3 regions of the Erwinia sp. TECH1 genome follow, and region 3 is predicted to be linked to each of the others. Evidence: predicted binding sites of a transcription regulator. Region 3 holds the regulator's gene; each other region holds the start of a gene.
The links. The regulator CRP, encoded in region 3, controls carbon source genes, mostly activating them, when cyclic AMP is high. The targets are predictions, from matches to a motif close to ATGTGANNNNNNTCACAT.

Region 1 (7,371 bases), 3.8 Mb from region 3:
CTGCGAACGGGAGTTGTTCAGGTGGTGAACGGTGATCATGACCTTTCCTTGTGCGTAAACGAAGTGCTATCAGTATAGACGGCCTTATTTACGTTCAGGCTCCAGCAGGATTGCGCCCGTGCCGCGCTCGCTCAGGCGGTCATCCGGGTTGCGCAGCGGACAGTCCTCCATCGATAAACAGCCGCAGCCGATACAGCCATCCAGATCGTCGCGCAGTCGGGTCAGCGTATCAATGCGGCTGTCCAGCTCCTCGCGCCATTTACGGGTCAGCAGCGCCCACTCTTTAGGCGACAGCCGCTTGCCCGGCGGAAACTGCACCAGGTGCTCGCCGATGGTCGCCAGCGGGATGCCGATCCGCTGGGCGATTTTAATGACTGCCACCCGGCGCAGGACATCGCGATGATAGCGGCGCTGGTTGCCGCCGTTGCGAAAGCTGACGATCAGGCCTTTGCTTTCATAAAAATGCAGCGTCGAGACGGCGACGCCGCAGCGTGCGGCCACGTCGCCGGGCGTCAGTTCGCGCTTGTTTAATACGAGATTTTTTTTCACTTTGCGCTTTACCTCAAGTTAACTTGAGGAATTATACTCCAGCCCTTAAGAAGGCGAACCCCTCTTTTTCGCCATAGCGATCGGCCGCCAGCCCCAGGGAGAAGACCAGTATGCATGATGAGATTATTCACGCGCTTACCGACTGGATTGACAGCAATCTGGACAAAACGCTTTCTATCGATGACGTTGCGGCGCGATCCGGCTATTCGAAATGGCACCTGCAGCGCATGTTCCGCGCCGTGACCAAACAGACGCTGGGCAACTATATTCGTGAGCGTCGCCTGACGCTGGCCGCGAAAGAGCTGCGCCAGACGCAGCGTCCGGTGTTTGATATCGCCATGCAGTATGGCTATGACTCGCAGCAGACTTTCTCGCGCGTTTTTCGCCGCCAGTTTTCCCAGACGCCGACGGCCTGGCGCAACACCATGCGCCGTCAGCAAAAGCGTCCGCTCTATTTTGACTGCTCTGAATTCCCGTCAGCGGTCAGCACCAACGGCTAAACGCTTTCGCACTCCAGCGCCGCCGACGCCTGTCGCCTGCTCCAGAGCGCGGGCGAAAAATACCAGCCGCCGCCCAGCGCTTTGATGTGGTACATCGCCGCATCGGCCTGGGCGATGGTCGCCTCGCCGGTATGATGATTTTTCGCCAGCGCGATGCCGATACTCAGAGACTGGGTAAGGATCGTGCCGTCGTCCAGCCTTATGGGTTCACGCATCGCCTCAATGACGCTTTGCGCAACGCAGCCTGCCTGCTCGCCGCTGTCAATCGCTAACAGCAGTACCGCAAACTCATCCCCGCCTAGCCGCGCCACCAAATCGCCTTTGCGCAAGCGTGCGCGCAGGCGCTGTGCGGTAATGGTCAGAACCCTGTCGCCAGCAGCATGGCCGTAGCGATCGTTTACCTCTTTAAAACGGTCGCCGTCGATAAACAGCACCGCCACCCGCGCGGCGGTCAAAGGATTGTCCAGCTGTTTGTGCAGCTCCTGCTCAAAAGCCGTGCGGTTTGGCAGGCCGGTTAACGCATCGTGCCGCACCTGATGGGCCAGCGTGGCATTCTCGCTTTGCAGATGGCGCTGCCAGTCGGCCAGCTCGTCCAGCAGGCTGTTAAAGTCGCCGCTCAGCTTGTTTAATTCGGCAATAGAAGAAGAAGGTACGCGCAATGAAAAGGCTCGTCGCCTGCGTACTTCATGCGCCACGCAGGCGATGTTTGACAGCGCGCTGACGATGCCTGAATGCATTCGGCGCGACAGATAAAAGGCCAGCAGCGCGGAGAGCAACATGCTGCATCCCAACCATGTCAGCGCCTGATAAAGATAATGCATTACCCGACATCCATCGCCGGTCAGCCAGATGGTGCCAATTTCTTTACCGCCGCGCAGGACGGGGATCTGCACCGGTTTGGGAAATAACCAGCGCGATACCAGCTCGCTGAAGGCGCTCTTGTCGCGATTATCGTTTGCAGCCCAGCTTGCCAGCAAACGGCGATCCGCATCGAGGATCCTAGCCTGGCCAAACTGTGTTTTCGCGCCGATAGCCTGGAGGATAGCGCGCGCCGCTGCGCCGTCGCCTGTCGCTACCGCCTGCCCGGCGCTGTAGCTGATAGTCGTCGCCAGCAGCTCGGAATTGTTTTCGGCGTAGTTACGCAAAGCCAGCACCGAAAGCAGCGAGAGTGAAATGCCGCTGAACGTTAGCGAGACAAGAATAATAGTTAAATGAATACGCCGTAGCGACTTGCGTAGCGTAGGCAGCGGCTTAGCTGCCGGTTGCGCGGTAATGTTTCCCGCGGGACGGTCATGATCCATGATTCCTCCCACGCCAACCGAACGGATCTCCGCTCATGCAGCGCTTCTGCATTGGGGGCTTGCGTTGGCGACCGCCCGTAGCAGTAACGCTGCCGGGACCAGGCTGCTGCCCCGATCTGAGGTAAAGAGCAAGCTGCACGCGAGGGGAATGTTGTTTGCGGGCAAAAAATGGCTTTTCGACCCTGAACAGCCACAGGCAAACAGGCAGGCTCCGGTTATCTGATGTAAAATTTCTGCTATTGCCATCCTGTGCGCGTTTACCGCTGATAGCTTATGCAGGAAATAAAATGGCAAAAATTAGTTTTCAAAAATCCTACAACTCCTCTTCATCCCATACAACTTTTAACAGGTCAGATTCATCCCAAAGGAGCCAACTATTGCCAGATAATTTGGCATAATTCAGCGAACAGATAAAAATAACGGCGCGGAGAAATAAGTTAAAAGCGCTAAGGCAATTTCGGAACGGTGGGCGAAATGATGTAAATTACTCTCATTCCTTGTCTCAAAAATAACCTGAGTTTGAACGTAATTTAAAAAGATATTAACTTTTTCAGGCGCTATTTAACGCCCGCCGCGCAATATCACCGCTAACTTACGGGAAATAAATGTGATTATTGTGCGCGATCAAAAAACGCCCATAAGCGGTCTTAAAAGTGTTCAAAACTCGCCTGACGCAATGCTATAATGTGACCGTCATCACACTTACTCCCTGTATCCGCCCCGATGAAAAGCAATCCTGGCCTTTTCGTCCGGACAGATGACGCTTTTTCTATTGCCAGGCCTGATTGACGCGGAGTTTCAGAGATATGGGTACCTTAACCGCTAGCCTGGTGCTGATGAGATGGGAACTGGTTAGTGCAGTCATGATGTTTCTCGCCAGCACCTTTAACGTAAAATGTCGTCAGTCCAGCCGCAACGGCATGGCCTTCATTTTTACCGGCGTTGGCATAGGCATGTCGTGTTGGTTCGTCACCGGCCTGTTAGGTATCACGCTGAGCATGGATAACCTGCTTAACTTCTGGCATATCACCAAAGACGTGTTTGTCGATGTCATGAGCCATACGCCAGCCGATTATCCTCTGCCATAAAAGCGTAAAGCCGCATGAAGATCATGCGGCTTTCGTCTTTATACTTTCTTCAGCGTCCCGGCCATCGCCGCCGCTTCGCCGCCAATCGCCTTCAGCGTTTTTGGCTTACGTTCCTGTAGCCACATGTCGCCCATCATCTTATCCAGCCCCTGATCCAGACCGGTTACCATGCCTGCGCCCGGCGTGAAGGTCAGCTCGCCGAAGTAGATTTGCCCTTCGCTGATATACCAGTCAACGCGCACGTAATCGAAGTCGCTGGCCAGCTTTTTGCTCAGCGCCAGCGCTTTTTCCAGCGTTTCCAGGTCGCCGCTGATATCCAGCCCCGTATCACGGATCTTATAGAAGCAAGATTTCAACGTGTTAACGTAGAAGTTCATCGACAGCGGCGCATTGCCGCAGCGGTTATAGATAATCTGCAAAACGTACTCGAAAGTACCGTCTTTCTTGTTAAACATGTGAAACTTGTAGTCAACGGCGGCAAATTTACCGTCGCCGACGTATTGCTCAACCAGAATGCGCGGCTTGATATAGCGATAGTGAATCTCACGCGCTTCGTGCGAGAAATCCCGGCTCAGCCACTCTTCGCAGCGCTTGATCAGCAGCTGTTTCTGCAAACAGTCCGGCTCTTCCAGCAAAATCTCCACCATGCCTGACCCGTGATTGGGCTTCACCACGGTGTTCTTCAGCGAGCTAAGCCCCAGCAGCGTGACAGGATCGGCTGTTTCATGCAGCAACGGGATTAAATATTCATCCCCAATAGTCTGAGAAATATAGTCACGAACCAACAGCTTATCGGACAGCATGCCATAACGCAGGTAGTCGCCGGTGACGAATTTGCGGTACAGAACTTTCTCATTAAACAGTTTCGGCTGGTGTATGTTGGGTAATTTTTTAAATTTATGCAGATAATAAATTCTGTCCTGGTAGGACCAGGGCATTTTTTTGAAAAGGAACAGGAAACCTTTTCTTATTTCTGCTTTGAGTTTTAGCATTTTCGACCTCATTTGCAGGCTTTATAATTGTTTGAGGAAAAATTTCTTCAAAATAGCGTTTTCTCGCCATCCGAAATCGCGACACCCGCGTCTCATTTTTCCCGGCAGACATAAAAAATCCGTCAGCTGCTTTACCCGTTTATGCAGTTTTCCTGCGCACGGTCTCTGCTTCCTGCAAGGCAACACCAGATTCATGCCTCTGGCGTCAGAAGAGAGAAAACTGACTGACGAAAAGCCCGTTAAGGACGCGCTGAGCAGATTCCTGCTTGCGGTAGTGCCCTTCGCGGGACGACAACTCCATTTTTACTGAACAGAGCGGCCTGCGGCCGTCCTGGGTTTTATTACTGTTTCTTCTGCGCCGTCGACGGCGCGCTTTCCTGCCGCTCCGCCTGGGTGGCTGATTGACCATCCTGCAGCCACATCTTGCCCATCATTTCGTCCAGCCCGTGCTTCAGCACCGGCATCAGGCCTGCGCCTGGCGTAAAGGTCAGCTCGCCAAAGTAGACGTCGCCCTGGCTGATATACCAGTCAACCCGTACGTAATCGAAATCGCTGGCCAGCTTTTTGCTCAGCGCCAGCGCCTTCTCCAGCGCGGCCCGGTTGTGGCTGATATCCAGTCCGGCAGTATCAAAGCGGCGGTAGAAGCAGCTATCAAGATTATTGACATAGAACAGCATCGACAGCGGTTGATTATCGCTACGGTTAAACACCACCTGCAGCACATACTCAAAGTGGCCGTCCTGCTTGTTAAACATATGAAACTTGTAATCAATCGCCGTAGACTTACCGTCTCCTACCCGCTGCTCAACCATGATCTGCGGTTTGATATAGCGGTAATGGATTTCACGCGCTTCGTGCGAATAATCTTTTGTCAGCCACTCACCACAGCGTTCAATAAGCTGATGTTTTTCGACAAAATCAGGTTCTTCTACAAAGACTTTAACCATCCCTGAACCGTGGTTTGGCTTAATGACCGTATCTTTTAGCGTTTCCAGCTCAAACAGCGTCTCAGGATTATCCGTGGTGTGTAACAAAGGGATCAGGTATTCCTCACCAATCTTGTGGGAAATATAATCCCGCACCAGGATCTTATCTGATAACGCGGCGTAACAATCGTAATCGCCTTTAATAAACTTGCGAAACAGTACCTTTTCATTAAAGGAATCAGGATGACGAATATGCGGCATCCGTTTAAACCGATGAAAATAATATATTCTGTCCTGGCAAGACCACGGCATAATTCGGATGCAATTCAGGGCGGCCTTTTTAAGTTGTTTTTTTGCGTCTACCATTTTCTTACTCACCTATAGGTTTTGTAGTTGAGTGAGGAAAGCTGCATCTTAAGAATGACCCCATTCTTAAAGAAATAATTCATCAGCGTCAGGGATAACAGTTCCGTGACCAGCACGCTCCACGCGGCACCCGTCAAGCCCCAAAAACGAATGAAAAACCAGTTGGTTACTACGCTGACCGCCACCAGTAAAATAATTTTCACCAGCAGATAATTAAAACCGCCCTCTTTCACCATGTAGCGATAGGCTACGGTACCCATTGCTGAAAAGCAGGTCGCCAGAGAAAGCAACGTGACCAGATCGCCCGATTGCTGATAGTCATGACCGTAAAGCAGGCTGACAATTTTTTCGCCGAACAGCGCAACAACCAGCAGCATAAACAGTGAAACAGCCATAACGTAGCCGTTAAGCCTGGCGGCCAGTCTCAAAGCAACATCCGCCCGCTCGCGGAATATTTCCGAGAAGCTGGAGGTGATAATCGCCACCGGGATAAATATCCATGAGGCAGAAATCGTATTCGCAGCGGTAAACAGCCCAAGCTCGTGTGCCGATCCCACGCCGACCAGGAAAAACTGCGCCAGCTTCACCTGAACAGAAATAAACACGCTGGAGATCGCCAGCGGCAGTCCCGCATGGAACAGATAGCGCAGATAGCTGCGGTGCTTGCGCCTGGTTGGCGGGCTGATGGTGTTTTTTTGATAAAACATCGTCCGCTTAATCAGGTACGGCACCAGCGTCACCGCAACAATCGAGAAGGACAGCAGTAGCGGATTAAGCTTGAACCACGCAATAGCAAAGCTAATGGCGAAACTGATAATCATTCCCGTTGCGTTTGCAACCGTGTTCATCCGCGATTCCAGTCGCGCATTGTTATAAACGCTAAAAATATCCTGGGTCACGAAAATAGCCGACAGAAACGACGCCACGGCAAAAATCAAAAAATTTTCACGCATCTCCAGCCAGACCCACGCCAGCACCGGCAAAGAAAGTAATAATAACAATGCCATACGCAGCTGTTTTGCCACGGCCATCAGCCGCAGGCCTTTCGCCGCGCTTTTGCTGATGCTTTTAAACAGGATGGTTTCCGTACCAAAAATCGCTACGGTTTGAACAATGGAAAAAATGGATGCAGAAAATGCGATTTGCCCAAAAACAGATGGCCCAAAAGATTTTGCAACATAGGATGTAACAAAAATTACACCAAAAACCGAAACCACCTTCTCTGACATCATCCAGGCAGCGTTCGTAACGACACTGTGTTTCATTGAAGCTTCCTTCGTAGAACTAATAACTTATAACGAAAGTCAGTACATCCTTGTCTATCACAGAGAAAATAAACCTGGCCTGGGCCTGGCAAAATAAGCGTTCGGAATATTATTTTACGGGCGATAGCGCACCGCTCTTATTTAAAAGATTTTATTTTATCAGATCGTTTTTTTAACGAACCGTCTGATTCTTCCTGGACTTGATACTGGTTAGCAACCCACCTCAGCACGAACAACGCTGGAGAATATCCTGGCACAGTTTTTTTCTTCCGCCTGCTGGATCATTCTGAATTACTAACTGGCCTTGCTGCTGGCATGAATCGAATTTATAACAAAAAGCGCTTTATCGAAAGCTAACCAGGTGCTTTGCAAATAAAATAGGAG
Region 2 (7,371 bases), 1.1 Mb from region 3:
ACAGGCAACAACATTAACCTTTTCCACATGATAAAATTGCAGAAAGAATCGCGCTTTTACGGTAAGATGCCGCCTTTTAATACTCGATAAATTTGACGCTATGCCACAATCATCCCGTTACAGCGACGACCGCGTGGAAAAACTCCTCGCCGAAATGGTCAACGTGCTTGAAAAAGACAAGGCGCCCACCGATCTCTCTTTGATGGTGCTGGGCAATATGGTGACTAACCTGCTGAACACCAGCGTTGCTCCGGAGCAACGCCGCGCGCTTGCGCGTTCATTTGCCGAGGCGCTTCAGGCTTCGGTACGTGAAGATAAAGCACACTGATGTGATCCCGCTATGGTAACAAGTCAGCCGCGCTACCGTGATAAAGTCTCCCAGATGATTGGCTGGGGGCACTGGTTCGCCCTGTTTAACATTATCTTTGCCCTTATCCTGGGTAGTCGCTATCTGATTGTTGCCGACTGGCCTGCCTCGCTGGTCGGGCGTATCTATGCGTTTACCAGCTGGACAGGCCATTTTAGCTTTATTGTTTTCGCCGCCTATCTGCTGATTGTTTTTCCCCTGACGTTTGTGGTGATGTCGCAAAGACTGCTGCGCTTTCTTTCCGCCATCATCGCTACCACCGGGCTGACGCTGCTGCTTATTGACAGCGCGGTGTTCGCCCGCTTCCACCTGCACCTCAACCCGGTCGTCTGGGAGCTGGTGGTCAATCCCGATCAAAGCGAAATGGCGCGTGACTGGCAGCTGATGTTTATCAGCGTACCGGCTATTTTCCTGGTCGAGATGCTGTTCGCTACCTGGAGCTGGCAAAAGCTGCGCAGCCTGAATCGCCGCAGCTTTGGCAAGCCGCTGGCCGTGCTGTTTATCGTCACGTTCTTTGCCAGCCATTTGATGTATATCTGGGCCGATGCGAATTTCTATCGGCCTGTCACCATGCAGCGTTCCAACCTGCCGCTCTCTTATCCGATGACGGCCCGCCGCTTTCTGGAACGCCATGGCCTGCTGGATGCGCAGGAGTATCAGCGCAGGCTGGTGCAGCAGGGTAATCCGGAGGCGCTTTCGGTCGCCTATCCGCTGAACGATATTACTTTCCGCGATGGCGGCACCCGCAGCAATCTGCTGATCGTCACCGTGGATGGCCTGAACGAGGCCACGATGCCGAAACAGCTGCCGCATCTGGCCCGGTTCGCTCAGGACAACGTGCGTTTTACGCAGCATTTCAGCGCGGGCAGCCAGGCCGACAGCGGTCTGTTCGGCCTCTTTTACGGTATTTCGGCAGGCTATATGGACGGCGTGCTCTCTTCGCGCGTGCCTTCGGCGCTGACGGAGGCGCTGGCGAAACAGGGTTACCAGTTTGGCCTGTTTGCCAGCGACGGCTTTGCCTCGCCGCTCTATCGTCAGGCGCTGCTGGCGGACTATTCGCTGCCCACTTCAGAAAGCCAGTCCGATGCACAAACCGTTGCGCAGTGGCAACGCTGGCTGGAGACGCAGAAAGCGAAAAGCGCCCCCTGGTTCTCCTATCTTTCTTTGTCCGGCGGCAAAAACGCTGGCGTGGCGAAAGAAGCGGCACGGCGCTACGCGCGCAGTGCGGCAGAGGTGGATGGGCAAATCCAGAACGTGCTCGCCACGTTACAGGAGAAAGGCCTGCTGGATAATACGGTGGTGGTGATCACGGCGCAGCACGGCGTGGCGTTGAACGACGATGACGATATGGGCAACCGTGCAAACCTACAGGTGCCGCTGGTGATCCACTGGCCGAATACGCCATCGCAGCAGATTGATAAGCTGACCAGCCATCAGGATATTATGACTACGCTGATGCAGCGGCTGCTGCACGTGCGTACGCCAGCTTCTGATTATTCGCAGGGCGAAGATCTGTTTGCCGTGCGCCGCAGCCATAACTGGATAACCAGTATGCATGACGGCCAGCTGGTGGTGACTACGCCGAACCTGACGCTGGAGCTGAACAGCAACGGCAGCTATACCGCCTGGGATGCTCAGGGCCAGCGGTTGAAAGATCACAAGCCGCAGCTGACGCTGCTGTTGCAGGTGCTGACGGAAGAGAAACGCTTTATCGCTAACTGAGGCGTGGGTTTTAAAGATTATTTCCCGCGCCCTGCTCTGCGTAAACCAGACGGCAACGTTGGCTATTTTCATAGCAGTCAACGTGTTAGCCGCTTGCAATCGTAGCGAATTTGCGTACTATTAGCTCACGCGTCGGCACGTAGCGCAGCCTGGTAGCGCACCGTCATGGGGTGTCGGGGGTCGGAGGTTCAAATCCTCTCGTGCCGACCAAATACATATTCTGTCAGTACCGGTTACTGATGGAAACCCCGCAAGAACCCGCATTCTCTTTGAGTTTGCGGGTTTTTTGTTGCCTGTAGGTAGCGGGATTTAACGTATACAAATGGATTTTTTAAGATTGGTCTGGAGAGGCTCACAACTCTGTCCGACCGGGCAACGAACTGTTCCTGACAGGTGTAAGTCGCTTCGTTAATAGTCACTATATGTACACTCATCGCCACGCTGTAAGGATTTATTTGCATCGTGATGCACAAAAAGTAAGCCTTATTTGCGGTCAATCCACAGTAGTTATGGCCTGGCAAAGGCATCACTACTGAGTCTGTCAGTCAGGGACTCATTTTGGGATCAGGATAGTACAGAGCGCTTGATAAGCCTATCCTCGTATGATGTACATTTCCCCAAATGCCCCATAAAAAAGAGACTCATCAGCCCTTCCTGGTCAGCTTTTCTTCAAATAGCCTACAAACTGCCCTTGCTTCATCAAAGCGACTTTACCGCTCTTATAGATGATCACACTAAACAGCCCTTGCTGATAGGCTGTAGCCTTCTCTGTGATTTCATCTACAGCCGCTGGTTTTCCGTCAACAGTGACAATCCCTAAGCTGTCCCTCTTAACAATGACATCATATCCTTTCCACTGCGCAACCTTACCAGCAGGAACGGTGTGATTGGGTGTAGGAGACGCACAGGCAAAGTTAACTATATTCATGGAAATAGCGACTATAAGTAAAAGTTTCTTCATTTTTTATCCATCCACTCTCTGACAAGATGAGAAGCAGCAAAGCCAGCAATACCACATACGGCAAAAGCTATCCAACAGAAGCTAAGATCCGCGCTGCCCTCTCAACAATAGACAGATCCTGTCCTCACGCTGAAACCTGTCCGCAGGCCTACGGACTGATGCCCCGGGCTGGCTATGATACCGGGCCTGATTTCAGAGCACTTCAATGTAATCGAAGATATCGGCGCGGGCCAGATCGCGAGTTTTGTAGATCCTTTTCTTATACGCTCTTTTTTCAGTAAATCGAAGAACGACTCGGCCACCACATTATCCCAAATATTGTCATGCCGGCTCATACCCGGTGCAAGGCTGTTAGCCCGGCGGCGCTCTTTGTTATGAGAAAATCCTGACATATTAATTTCATTAACTGAATGATATCTTTGAGAATCCCTGAGCCAACGTGACTGATAGCAATGGCCAGCTATACGGGCGGTTACAACAGTGGCCGGGCACAGGGAAAACTAAAGCGGTTTTAACTCTCATTCTTTCAGGAAAACTGACTATGACGGTGAATATAAGCGGCAAGAATACCCAACGGCACGTGGCCATTTTTAACTGCGCTGAACAAGGACACGTCAACCCGACCCTGGGGCTGGTCAAGGCACTGGTCGCGCGGGGCTACAGGGTCAGCTATACCACCTCGCCAGAGTTTTCCTCTCTTGTCGCTTCCTGCGGCGCCACGCCGGTTCTGTTTGAACCCACTTTTACTAAAGAGCAGCCACGACCAGAGGAGATGGGCTACGTTGTCCGCGAGCTGGCACGGGAAGCACAGGCGACCTGTCGCCCTTTGCTGGCGGCCTTTGAGAACGACCGGCCCGACATTATCGCCTACGGCCCGCTTAGCTGGCTGGGCAAGATATTCGCCCATCTTTGGCAAGTTCCGGCCATCAGCCTTAATCCTACCCACGTCAGCTATCAGGGGCAGTCCGAGGAGTGGCTGGGCCTGTCGGGCGAAGAGTGGCCCTGCATACCGATTCTGGAAAAAATGCTGCACGACAATAATTTGAACGTGGATCTTCGTGCCATCCTGGCTGCCCGCGATACTGCCATTGCCTTTATTCCGCGCTCTTTTCAGGAAAAACCAGACACTATTCCCCCTGGCGTAACCTTTGTCGGGCCCGAAATCAGGCCACTGGCCGCGCAGCCTGGCTGGCGACTAAAAACAGCAGGACGGCCGGTTGTCGTCATCTCGCTGGGTTCGGTTTATACGCATCAGACCGCCTTTTTCCGCACCTGCATTCAGGCTTTCACCAATAGCGAGTGGCATGTCGTAATGGCTATTGGCCGCTATGTCGATTCTGCCCAGCTGGGAGAGCTGCCCGCCAATATTGAAATTCACCGTCAGATACCCCAGCTTGATGTGCTACAGGCGGCAAGCCTGTTTATCACCCATGCCGGAATGAACAGCCTGATGGAGGCCGTTTATTTCGGGGTGCCGATGATAGCCGTACCGCAGCAGGCCGAACAACGCCTCAATGCCCGGCGGATTCAGGCGCTGGGCATAGGAAAATATTTGCCTCGGGAAACCCTTTCTGCAGCCAGTCTGCTTATGGCATCGCAGGAGATAAGCGCCGATCCGGCCTGTCAGAGAAACCTGGCCGTCTTACAGCAAGAAATCTCTCAGGCAGGCGGTGCCAGCGCTGCCGTAGACGTATTCGATCGGATCATGGCAGCGGGTCAACACGCCGCCTGACTGGCTTTTAAACCGCTGGTGATGGCCCGCAACGGTCTGACGGCCTGAACTGATGGGCAGACGTCAGGCTTTTATAGATAGATCAAAGCCCCTCACAGGGCTGTTTTATCGCAAATGCATTCAGGGGCTGAAAATGACCAGAAGGGAAAAGCCAAAAGCGTGCGGCTGATATCAACGAGGTGGTAAACGCAGCGTAACCAAGACTGTCCTCGGCCCCCCCGTTAGCGCCTCTCTTTATGCTTATCTGTTTCCTCCTTTGCTGAACATCTACGCCTGACCGCATGCTGCTGCCTGCCCGCAAATAACTCCCCAGGTCTGTTGGCCAGCGACGTCGTAGCAGGATATAGCCTTTTCTAAACCTTCAAACTATGTAAAAAGTGTGATGACGATCACTTTCGGATTGAATTTTATGCGGCCGGCTTTAGAATGACGCGTTTTGAGTTTTGCGGAGCAGAAGCCTATGACTGATATGAACACCGTTACCGTTTCACGCAAAGTTGCCTGGTCACGCGTTCTGGCTTTGGCTGTTGCTGCGTTTATCTTTAATACCACGGAATATATGCCTGTCGGCCTGCTGTCCGATATCGGCCATAGCTTCGGCATGGAATCGGCGCAGGCGGGCATTATGCTGACCATCTATGCGTGGATTGTGGCGCTAATGTCGCTGCCACTGATGCTGATGACCAGCAATACCGATCGGCGCGTGCTGCTGATTGCGATCTTTGGCCTGTTTACCTTTAGCCATGTGCTGGCCTTTTTCGCCTGGAGCTTCGACGTGCTGCTGCTGAGCCGCGCGGGCGTAGCGCTGGCCCATGCGCTGTTCTGGTCTATTACCGCATCGCTGGCGGTCAGGCTGGCCCCGCCGGGTAAAAGAGCGCAGGCGCTGAGCCTGATTGCGACCGCTACCGCGCTGGCTTCCGTGCTGGGCCTGCCGTTGGGCAGAATTATCGGTCAGGCATTCGGCTGGCGCAGCACCTTCCTGGCCATTGGCGTCGGAGCTTTAGTGCTGCTGGGTCTGATTTTAAAAATTATGCCGCGCGTGCCGTCGGAGCATACCGGCTCGCTGAAAAGCCTGCCGGATCTGCTGCGCCGCCCTGCGCTGGTAGGCCTTTACGTGCTGGCCGTCGCCGTGGTGACCGCGCACTTTACCGCGTTTACCTACATTGAACCTTTTGTCGAGAAAGTAGCCGGATTTGACCAAAGCTTCGCCACGCTTCTGCTGCTGATTTTCGGCATTGCGGGCATTACCGGCAGCATTATTTTTGGCAAGAGCGGCGAAAAACGCCTGTCGCCGCTGCTGACCGGCTCTATCGCACTGCTGTCGATCTGCCTGCTGCTGCTGGCGTCGGTAGCGGCCAGCAAGGCCGGTCTGATTGTGCTGGGGCTGTTCTGGGGCATGGCCTTTATGATGATCGGCATGGGGATGCAGATGAAAGTGCTGACGCTGGCACCGGACGCCACCGATGTTGCTATGGCGATGTTCTCCGGTATTTTCAATATTGGCATCGGCGCGGGCGCGCTGCTGGGCAATAAGGTTAGCCTGGATCTTTCCATGTCCTCGGTGGGCTATATCGGCGCTATACCTGCCGTCGCGGCGCTGGTGCTGGCGGTGGCGATCTTCCGCAAGACAAAAGAGCAGCCGTCCACCCATGAAGGCAGCGTGATTACCGAAGTGAAATAAACTCAGGGCGCAGTCATCTGCGCCCTTTTTTTTACGGCTTTACGGCCGCTGTGCCCTCTCTGCCAGCAACCGCCCTGCCCGTTCGCGCTTAGCCGTTGGGCAGTGCCTTCTTTTTCCCTCGGAACAGAATAAGGTTCCTCAGCGTATCTCTGACGGCCGGTTCAATGTATTTAGTGATCAGCCAGGCAACCAGGTAAAGCGCGGCGACTACCGCTATCGGCATAAAGACCATCACGTAATCGCTGCTGATATGGCGCTCCAGCTTCCTTAACGTAGCGATCAGCATGTTTTCATGCAGCAGATAGATGGTGTAGCTGATAAAGCCGGTGAGCGTCAGAAACTTTCCTGACAGCAGTCGTTCCACGAGCCGGCTGTAAAAGCTGACGATAAACAGCGCCAGCATCAGCAGCAGCGGTAAAATAACGATATAGCCATTGTTTTTGATGTAATAACTGAAGTTAATCAACACCGCCACCAGCACCAGTGCGTAATGGAATTTGGCGTCGCGCTGATGCAGCCGCTCATACACCAGGCAACCGATCATAAACCATGAGTAGTGGATAAAGCCGAACTTGGAGATAAAATCCGCAATGGCCGGATGACCAATCATTTTGAAGGCGGAGGCGCCCGCCACCAGAAACATCGGCACCAGCAGCGAAGGCAGGCAGTATTTTCTGCCCAGCGTAAAGTAGACGGCACCGATAAAGATATAAAACGCGGCTTCAACGTAAAGCGACCAGAACGATCCTTCCAGCGGTTTAAAGGTCACACCGGTCAAATACTGGAGTATCTCTGGACTGATAAAAGTCAGGCCCGGAATGGCATTGGCCGGATGCGGGACGCCGAGCGGTCTTTCGCTAAATAAGCTGGCCGTAGCGAAGATCAGCAGCGTTACTATCAGCATGGCC
Region 3 (7,371 bases):
TAACAGCGGCGTTTTTAACGGCCTGAATCATCCGCTACGGGTAACGCGCTATCATTCGCTAATCGTCGAGGCTGCCTCGCTCCCCGCCGATTTTGAGGTGACGGCATGGTCGCTGCGCGACGGCGAGAAGGACGAGATCATGGGCGTGCGGCATCGTGATTTGCCGCTGGAAGGCGTGCAGTTTCATCCGGAAAGTATCCTCAGCGAGCAGGGGCATCAGCTGCTGAAGAATTTCCTCAGGCAATAAATTTGGTTGCCTTAAAGTGATTTTTTATGCATATTTTGTGATTATAATTTCAGTGGCTCTGTAACGTAAAAAGATGAGGTTGGCAATGGCAGCGGATAAATTATCGGTAACGCGCTCGACGTTTGATGAAGTGATTTTGCCTGTTTATGCACCAGCGCAGTTTGTGCCGGTTAAGGGAAAAGGCAGCCGCGTCTGGGATCAGCAGGGTAAAGAGTACGTCGACTTTTCCGGCGGTATCGCCGTTACCGCGCTGGGCCACTGTCATCCGGCGCTGGTGGAAGCGCTGAAAACGCAGGGTGAAACCCTGTGGCACACCAGCAACGTCTTCACCAACGAACCCGCGCTGCGCCTGGCCAGCAAGCTGATTGCCGCCACCTTCGCCGAACGCGTGTTCTTCGCTAACTCCGGCGCGGAAGCCAACGAGGCGGCCTTTAAGCTGGCTCGTTATTACGCGACTAAACGCCATTCGCCTTTTAAAAGCAAAATTATCGCGTTTCATAACGCCTTCCACGGCCGCACGCTGTTTACCGTTTCCGTCGGCGGCCAGCCGAAATATTCCGACGGCTTTGGCCCTAAACCAGCGGACATCGTCCACGTGCCGTTTAACGATCTTAACGCGGTAAAAGCGGTTATCGACGACCATACCTGCGCCATCGTGGTGGAACCTATCCAGGGCGAAGGCGGCGTGATGCCGGCTACTCAGGCGTTTATGCAGGGGCTGCGCGAGCTGTGCGACCAGCATCAGGCGCTGCTGGTGCTGGATGAGGTACAGAGCGGCATGGGCCGCAGCGGCAAGCTGTTTGCGTATGAACACTACGGCGTCCAGCCCGATATTCTGACCACCGCCAAAGCGCTGGGCGGCGGCTTTCCGGTCAGCGCCATGCTGACCACCAACGAGATCGCCTCGGTGATGGCGCCCGGCGTGCACGGCACCACCTATGGCGGCAACCCGCTGGCCTGTGCGGTAGCGGAAGCGGCGCTGGATATCATCAATACGCAAGAAGTGCTGAACGGTGTAGAGGCGCGCCGCGAGCAGTTTGTCGCCGCGCTGAAAGCGCTGGACGCGCAGCTGGATCTGTTCAGCGACATTCGCGGCAAAGGCCTGCTGATTGGCGCGGCGCTGAAGCCGCAGCATGCCGGTAAAGCGCGCGATATTCTGAACGCCGCCGCCGCCGAAGGCGTAATGATCCTCAATGCCGGGACGGACGTGATCCGTTTTGCGCCGTCGCTGGTCATTGAACCGACCGATATCGAAGAGGGCATGAACCGCTTCGCCACCGCCGTGAAAAAACTGCTGGCTTAACTCGTCAGGCCGGAAGCCTCGCGCTTCCGGCTAAACAGGCGCGTCGTCTGCACCAGGCCGCTTACACGCGCCGAAAAACTTCTGCTCAGCATCATCAGGCTGATTTCCGTAAATGGCGCGACAGCCAGCGGCCATGATGAGGTCGGCTGCTCCAGGCCAACGAAGAAATAGTGTGCATCACGCCAAGATGTTCCAGAATGCGCTTTATGTGCCTCTCCATCACCGTGGTCGCGCCCTGCTGAAAGGGCGTATCCGTCTCCAGCACGTTGTTTGTGGAACTCGGCCCGTCATACTCCAGCCGCTGCTGGCAGCGCTGTAGCGCAATTTCGCACGCCTGTAGATAGCGCTCGGCCAGCTGCGGCGTCAGCATGGTATGTTCACGCGCTAAAATGGTCATGGCGTTGATATGCTCAACGATAAACTGACTGTGCGTAACCCAAAGCTTCATATCGGCCAGGTAGCGGGCGTCGAAACCCGGCTCCTGCATCGCCTGGTTCAGCGAGTTAAACAGCGCGTTGTGCGCCTGGTTAACGCGCATACGCTGCCAGGCAAGCTTCTGCGGACTCTCTTCGTCCCCCAGCAGTTTCTGGAGCGCTTCCTGATAGGTTTCCAGCGCGTCGTGCGCATTCTGCCGCAGCAGGCCGCTTTGCCACTGCGGCCACAGCCAGATCATCCCGGCAAAGGCGATCAGGCAGCCCATCAGCGTATCCAGCAGGCGCGGCAGCAGAAAGTCGGCGCCGTTCAGCGACAGCAGCTGAAGCGAATATACCGCCGTCACGGTAAAGCCGATCGTCGCCAGGCCGTAATATTTGCGGATCACCAGATAGCCCGCCAGCGTCAGCGTCAGCATCACCAGCAGCACAGCCGATTCCGGCACCTGAAAGCGTAGCGTCAGCGCGGCCACCACCAGCCCGCCCAGCGTGCCCAGCGCACGGTGCTGAATACGTACCCTGGTCGCGCTGTAGCCGTTCTGGCTGACAAACATCACCGTCATCAGCAGCCAGTAAGGCTTGGGCAGATTAAACGAGAGCGCCAGGGTGCTGGCGAAAGCGAGCATAACCGCAAACCTGGCGGCGGTGCGCAGCGCGGCGGATTTCAGCGACAGATAGCTTCTGATGGCAGATAGCAGCGGCAGTCGTTTCTGACGATCCGCCATCAGATCGCGCTGGTAAAGCGGACGCTGGGTACGCAGCACGCGGGCGATACGGCTGAAATGCCAGGCGCAAAAGTTGCCGACCGGGTTGGCGGGATGCTGGCGGGCAATTTTTTCCAGCGCCTGCAGCTGTTTATCCATGCTGAAACGTGTCGGCAGACGGTGATAGAGAATATCGTCCGCCAGCTCGCGCAGCCTGGCCGCAATGGTCTGCGCGTTCCAGCGGATCACCGCCTCGGCATGGCTCTGCTCCACCAGTTTCTGCACCTCTTCCGGCTGATGCAGGCTGACAGCGATATGCTCCTGCAAATCCAGCGCAACCTGAAAAGCGCGGGTCAACCGCTTATGGTGATTATCGTTGCTGGCGGCCAGCATGTGCATTTGCTGATAGCAGGTATTGATAAGGTCGACCGCTTTTTGCTGGCGAGCCAGCAGCGGCGGCAGCGTTTTTTCCGGGTCGGCAAGCTGCGTCAGCAGGCTGTATTTGGCCTCGCAGTAGCCGGCCAGCTCGCGATAAAGCAGGCTGAGCGTTTCCCGCATCGGCTGCTCTTTCCACAGCCAGAACCAGAACCAGTTAAAGAGGCCGTACCAGACCGTGCCCAGGATATAAAGCGACGGCGGCTGCCAGATGGGCATCCGACCGGCCAGGCTCAGGGTAAAGATGCCGGCAATCAGCGCGCCGGGCAGCAGTCTGCCATGCAGCGGGCTGATTTCGCCGGTCACGCCCAGCAGCATGGCCATGGAAAACAGGATAATGGGCAGGGGAACGGCATAGTCGCCAAGATACTGCACCAGAAAGCTGCTGAAGGCGAAAAGGCCGCCGCCGATCAGCAGACGTTTAAAGAAGCGTTTATGGGGCGTATCCAGACCGGCGATATTGCAGCAGGCCGGCACCAGCGAGAACAGCAGGCCGTTTTGCAAATTGCCCAGCAGCCAGCCGACGGCGACGGGCAGGCAAAGCACCAGCGTCTGCCGCAGGGCGTAGTTAACTTCGGGATGGTAGATGAGTCGGCGCCACATTGCTTTGTACCCGCTGAAAAGGCGCAACGAAGGCATTGCGCCATGCAATCAGAGCGGTTTAGCGTGTACCGTAGACCACGATGGTTTTACCGTGTGCGGAGATCAGATTCTGATCTTCCAGCATCTTCAGAATACGGCCGACGGTTTCGCGCGAGCAGCCGACGATCTGGCCAATCTCCTGGCGGGTAATTTTGATCTGCATCCCATCCGGGTGGGTCATAGCGTCCGGCTGTTTGGCCAGATTCAATAGCGTTTGCGCGATGCGACCTGTCACATCGAGGAAAGCTAAATTGCCCACTTTCTCGGAGGTAACCTGCAGGCGGCGCGCCATCTGTGAAGAGAGACGCATCAGAATATCCGGGTTGACCTGGATCAGCTGGCGAAACTTCTTATAGGAGATTTCCGCCACTTCACAGGCCGTTTTTGCCCGCACCCATGCGCTGCGCTCCTGGCCTTCTTCAAACAGGCCAAGCTCGCCGATAAAATCGCCCTGGTTAAGGTAAGACAGGATCATCTCTTTACCTTCTTCATCCTTGATGAGCACCGCTACCGCGCCTTTGACGATGTAGTAAAGGGTTTCTGCTTTCTCACCCTGGTGGATCAGCGTGCTTTTGGATGGATACTTATGAATATGGCAATGTGACAGGAACCATTCAAGTGTCGGGTCTGTTTGCGGTTTGCCGAGAACCATTCGCTGTTATCCTCTGTTGTTATCGTGCCTAAATACAGGGGCAGAGTTCCCTGACAGGCGTTGAAATAGTCAAGCGCTTCCCATGCAGGAAAGTTATTCGGCTCTCTGTTGAGTGCCGGGCTCGTTATGTCGTCCCGTTTCGTCTGGTCTGTAGAGTACTGACGAAATACAGCCTTGTTTGTAGCACAGCTTTGCATGGGTGTCTTCTGTTGTCTCGCTTCAGCATAGCGGGAAATCTGCCGCGCTGCTGTTTTAGTTGCCTTAAGCCGACCGCGGCTTAACTAAATGAATTAGAGGAGTTTGTTATGCAAGCGAGCGTCAAATGGGTGGAAGGGCTGACCTTTTTGGGAGGATCCTCATCGGGCCATCAGATCGTGATGGACGGCAACGCGGGCGATAAAGCGCCCAGCCCGATGGAAATGCTGCTGATGGCGGCAGGCGGCTGTAGCGCGGCGGAAGTGGTTGCCATTCTGCAAAAAGGGCGTTTCACGGTAGACAACTGCGAGGTGAAGCTGACGTCAACCCGGCGCGAGAAGCCGCCGCGCCTGTTTACCCGCATCAACCTGCATTTTATTGTCAGCGGCAGCGGGCTGACGGATAAGGCGCTGGCGCGCGCGGTCAGCCTTGCGGTCGGGAAATATTGCCCGGTCGCGCTGATGCTGGGTAAGGGCGTGACCCTTACCCATAGCCATGAGATGGGCGTTACTTGATAGCTTTGCCTTCCATCAGGCGCTTGACCAGCGGCCCCATAATCAGCTCCATCGCCAGGCCCATTTTGCCGCCCGGCACCACCAGCGTGTTGATATGGGAGATAAAAGAGCCTTGCAGCATCGCCAGCAGATAGGGGAAGTCAATCTGTTCCAGCGCCTGGAAATGGATAACCACGAAGCTCTCGTCGAGCGAAGGAATGCCGCGCGCGGCAAAAGGGTTGGACGTATCCACGGTAGGGACACGCTGAAAGTTAATATGGGTGCGGGAAAATTGTGGCGTAATGAAGTTAATATAATCGTCCATTGAGCGCACCACGGAATCCATCACCGCCTCGCGTGAATGACCGCGTTCGCTGGTATCGCGGATCATTTTTTGGATCCACTCCAGGTTGACGATAGGCACCACGCCCACCAGCAGATCGACATGCTGCGAGACATTGTTCTGCGGCGTCACCACGCCGCCGTGCAGCCCTTCGTAAAACAGCACGTCGGTGGGTTCCGGCAGCGGCTGCCACGGCGTAAAAGTGCCGGGCACCTGGTTCCAGGGCACCGCTTCGTCATAGGTGTGCAGATATTTTCTGGACTGGCCGCTGCCGCTGCGGCCATATTCCGCGAAGGTTTGCTCCAGCAGCGAAAAATCGTTGGCCTCCGGGCCGAAATAGCTGATATGGCGGCCCATATCACGCGCTTTGCGGATCGCCATATCCATTTCGGGACGGGTATAGCGATGGAAGCTGTCGCCTTCCACTTCCGCCGCGTGCAGGTTCAGCTGCTGAAAAATTTTGCGGAAGGCCAGGCTGGTGGTGGTGGTGCCCGCGCCGCTGGAACCGGTCACGGCAATCACTGGATGTATGGCGGACATAAACGAGTTTCCTGTGAACGTTATTCCGCCATTGTTATCACGTTTTGCTATAGCCTGTCATCTTCTGCCCAGGGGTGAGCGCGCGGCAGAGGTTATGCAATAAAGCCAAGCGCGAACAGCGGTTTAGCTGTCAGGGAAACGAGATCGCCGTCTTCCGACTAGCTAAGCGGTAAGAAGAACACGGCGTCGCCGATAGGCTTTTGCCCCCTCAGCGGGAGGCGTTAACGGATCTGGCCTTTAGGCATGATATTGACCGTCTCGTGCAGCTCTGACCAGACCAGCACCGCCTCGCCGTTTGTCAGCTGACGACGAACGTCATTGACTTTTTGCTCCAGCGAGCGCTCCTGCTCGCCATAGTCGGTGCCTTCCCGCAGCACGAAGGCTTCAATCAGGTTAGCGAGCGTGTCCGGGTCCAGTTCTTTCCAGGGAATAATCATCGTTGTCCAGCCAGGTTGAAAGCCATTGCGGTATACGCTGCTCCAGCCACATTTGCGGCCTGCGCAGCGTTCCCCCCACGAATCCCACATGTCCGCCGTGCTGCGTCAGCTGATACGTTACGCAATCGGGCAGCCTGTCGGTTGCAGGAATGACCTCGTCGGTCATAAAGGGATCGTCTTTAGCATGAATAATCAGCAGAGGTTTACGCACGCCGGAAAGCAGCGGCAGCGCGCTACAGCGGCGATAGTAATCCGTCGCGTCCACAAAACCGTGCGCTCTGGCAGTAATGGCGTCGTCAAACTCCCTGAGTCTCTTAAGCGCCTTAAGCTGCGTCAGATCGACAGGCAGCGTGCCGGGCCAGGCGTGCAGTTTGCGGGTGGCGTTCTGCTTCAGCAAGTTTAGCAGGTAGCGCTGATAGACACGCGAGAATCCCTGCTCCAGCCGCTGGCTGCAGGGTTCCAGCATCAGCGGCGCGGAAACGATAACGCCGGCATCCAGCAAACAGCTGTCGCCCTGTTGGCCCATCAGGCAGCCCAGCATATTACCGCCAAGCGAAAAGCCCGCGGCAGCGGTCGCCACCGTTCCCCAGGTTTCCCGTAGCCAGCGTAAAAAATAGCTGGCGTCTTCGGTTTCGCCCGAATGATAAATGCGCTCCAGACGGTTCGGTTCGCCGCCGCAGCCGCGAAAATGCATCACCACGCCCAGCCAGCCGCGCTGTCGACAGGCCTGCAAAAGCCCGTGCGCGTAAGGGCTGTGAAAGCTGCCCTCAAGGCCATGAAAAAGCACCACGCGCGGCTTGTGGCTCGCCTGCGCCGGATCTTCGCTCCAGGCAAGATCGACAAAATCACTGTCCGGCAGCGTCAGGCGCTGCCAGTGCGGCTGCAAAGCGATACGGCGACGGACCAGGCGCGGCAGGATGGTTTGCAAATGCGCGTTGCTCATGCCCG

Region 1: a site for CRP is predicted at 3,035-3,052, ahead of ACVWZ0_RS02395 (YjcB family protein). Genes of this name have one in related genera too.
Region 2: a site for CRP is predicted at 5,160-5,177, ahead of ACVWZ0_RS15225 (sugar transporter). Genes of this name have one in related genera too.

Annotation. Positions count from the first base shown of each region.
Region 1 is NZ_JBSRZK010000001.1:539,348-546,718, reverse strand. Features, by position in the region: gene ACVWZ0_RS02415 (glutathione S-transferase family protein) at 1-39, opposite strand, end outside; gene soxR (redox-sensitive transcriptional activator SoxR) at 85-549, opposite strand; gene soxS (superoxide response transcriptional regulator SoxS) at 660-1,049, shown strand; gene ACVWZ0_RS02400 (diguanylate cyclase domain-containing protein) at 1,046-2,350, opposite strand; gene ACVWZ0_RS02395 (YjcB family protein) at 3,157-3,438, shown strand; gene ACVWZ0_RS02390 (ATP-grasp fold amidoligase family protein) at 3,477-4,430, opposite strand; gene ACVWZ0_RS02385 (ATP-grasp fold amidoligase family protein) at 4,772-5,722, opposite strand; gene ACVWZ0_RS02380 (MATE family efflux transporter) at 5,731-6,987, opposite strand.
Region 2 is NZ_JBSRZK010000001.1:3,224,934-3,232,304, forward strand. Features, by position in the region: gene ACVWZ0_RS15195 (YejL family protein) at 101-328, shown strand; gene yejM (LPS biosynthesis-modulating metalloenzyme YejM) at 341-2,089, shown strand; tRNA gene ACVWZ0_RS15205 (tRNA-Pro) at 2,223-2,299, shown strand; gene ACVWZ0_RS15210 (hypothetical protein) at 2,748-3,050, opposite strand; partial or broken gene ACVWZ0_RS15215 (IS3 family transposase) at 3,249-3,403, opposite strand; gene ACVWZ0_RS15220 (macrolide family glycosyltransferase) at 3,592-4,782, shown strand; gene ACVWZ0_RS15225 (sugar transporter) at 5,252-6,463, shown strand; gene ACVWZ0_RS15230 (acyltransferase family protein) at 6,552-7,371, opposite strand, start outside.
Region 3 is NZ_JBSRZK010000001.1:4,364,581-4,371,951, reverse strand. Features, by position in the region: gene ACVWZ0_RS20605 (aminodeoxychorismate synthase component II) at 1-247, shown strand, start outside; gene argD (bifunctional acetylornithine/succinyldiaminopimelate transaminase) at 333-1,550, shown strand; gene ACVWZ0_RS20595 (YccS/YhfK family putative transporter) at 1,645-3,723, opposite strand; gene crp (cAMP-activated global transcriptional regulator CRP) at 3,782-4,414, opposite strand; gene ACVWZ0_RS20585 (OsmC family protein) at 4,720-5,124, shown strand; gene ACVWZ0_RS20580 (phosphoribulokinase) at 5,117-5,986, opposite strand; gene ACVWZ0_RS20575 (YheU family protein) at 6,208-6,423, opposite strand; gene ACVWZ0_RS20570 (hydrolase) at 6,380-7,371, opposite strand, start outside.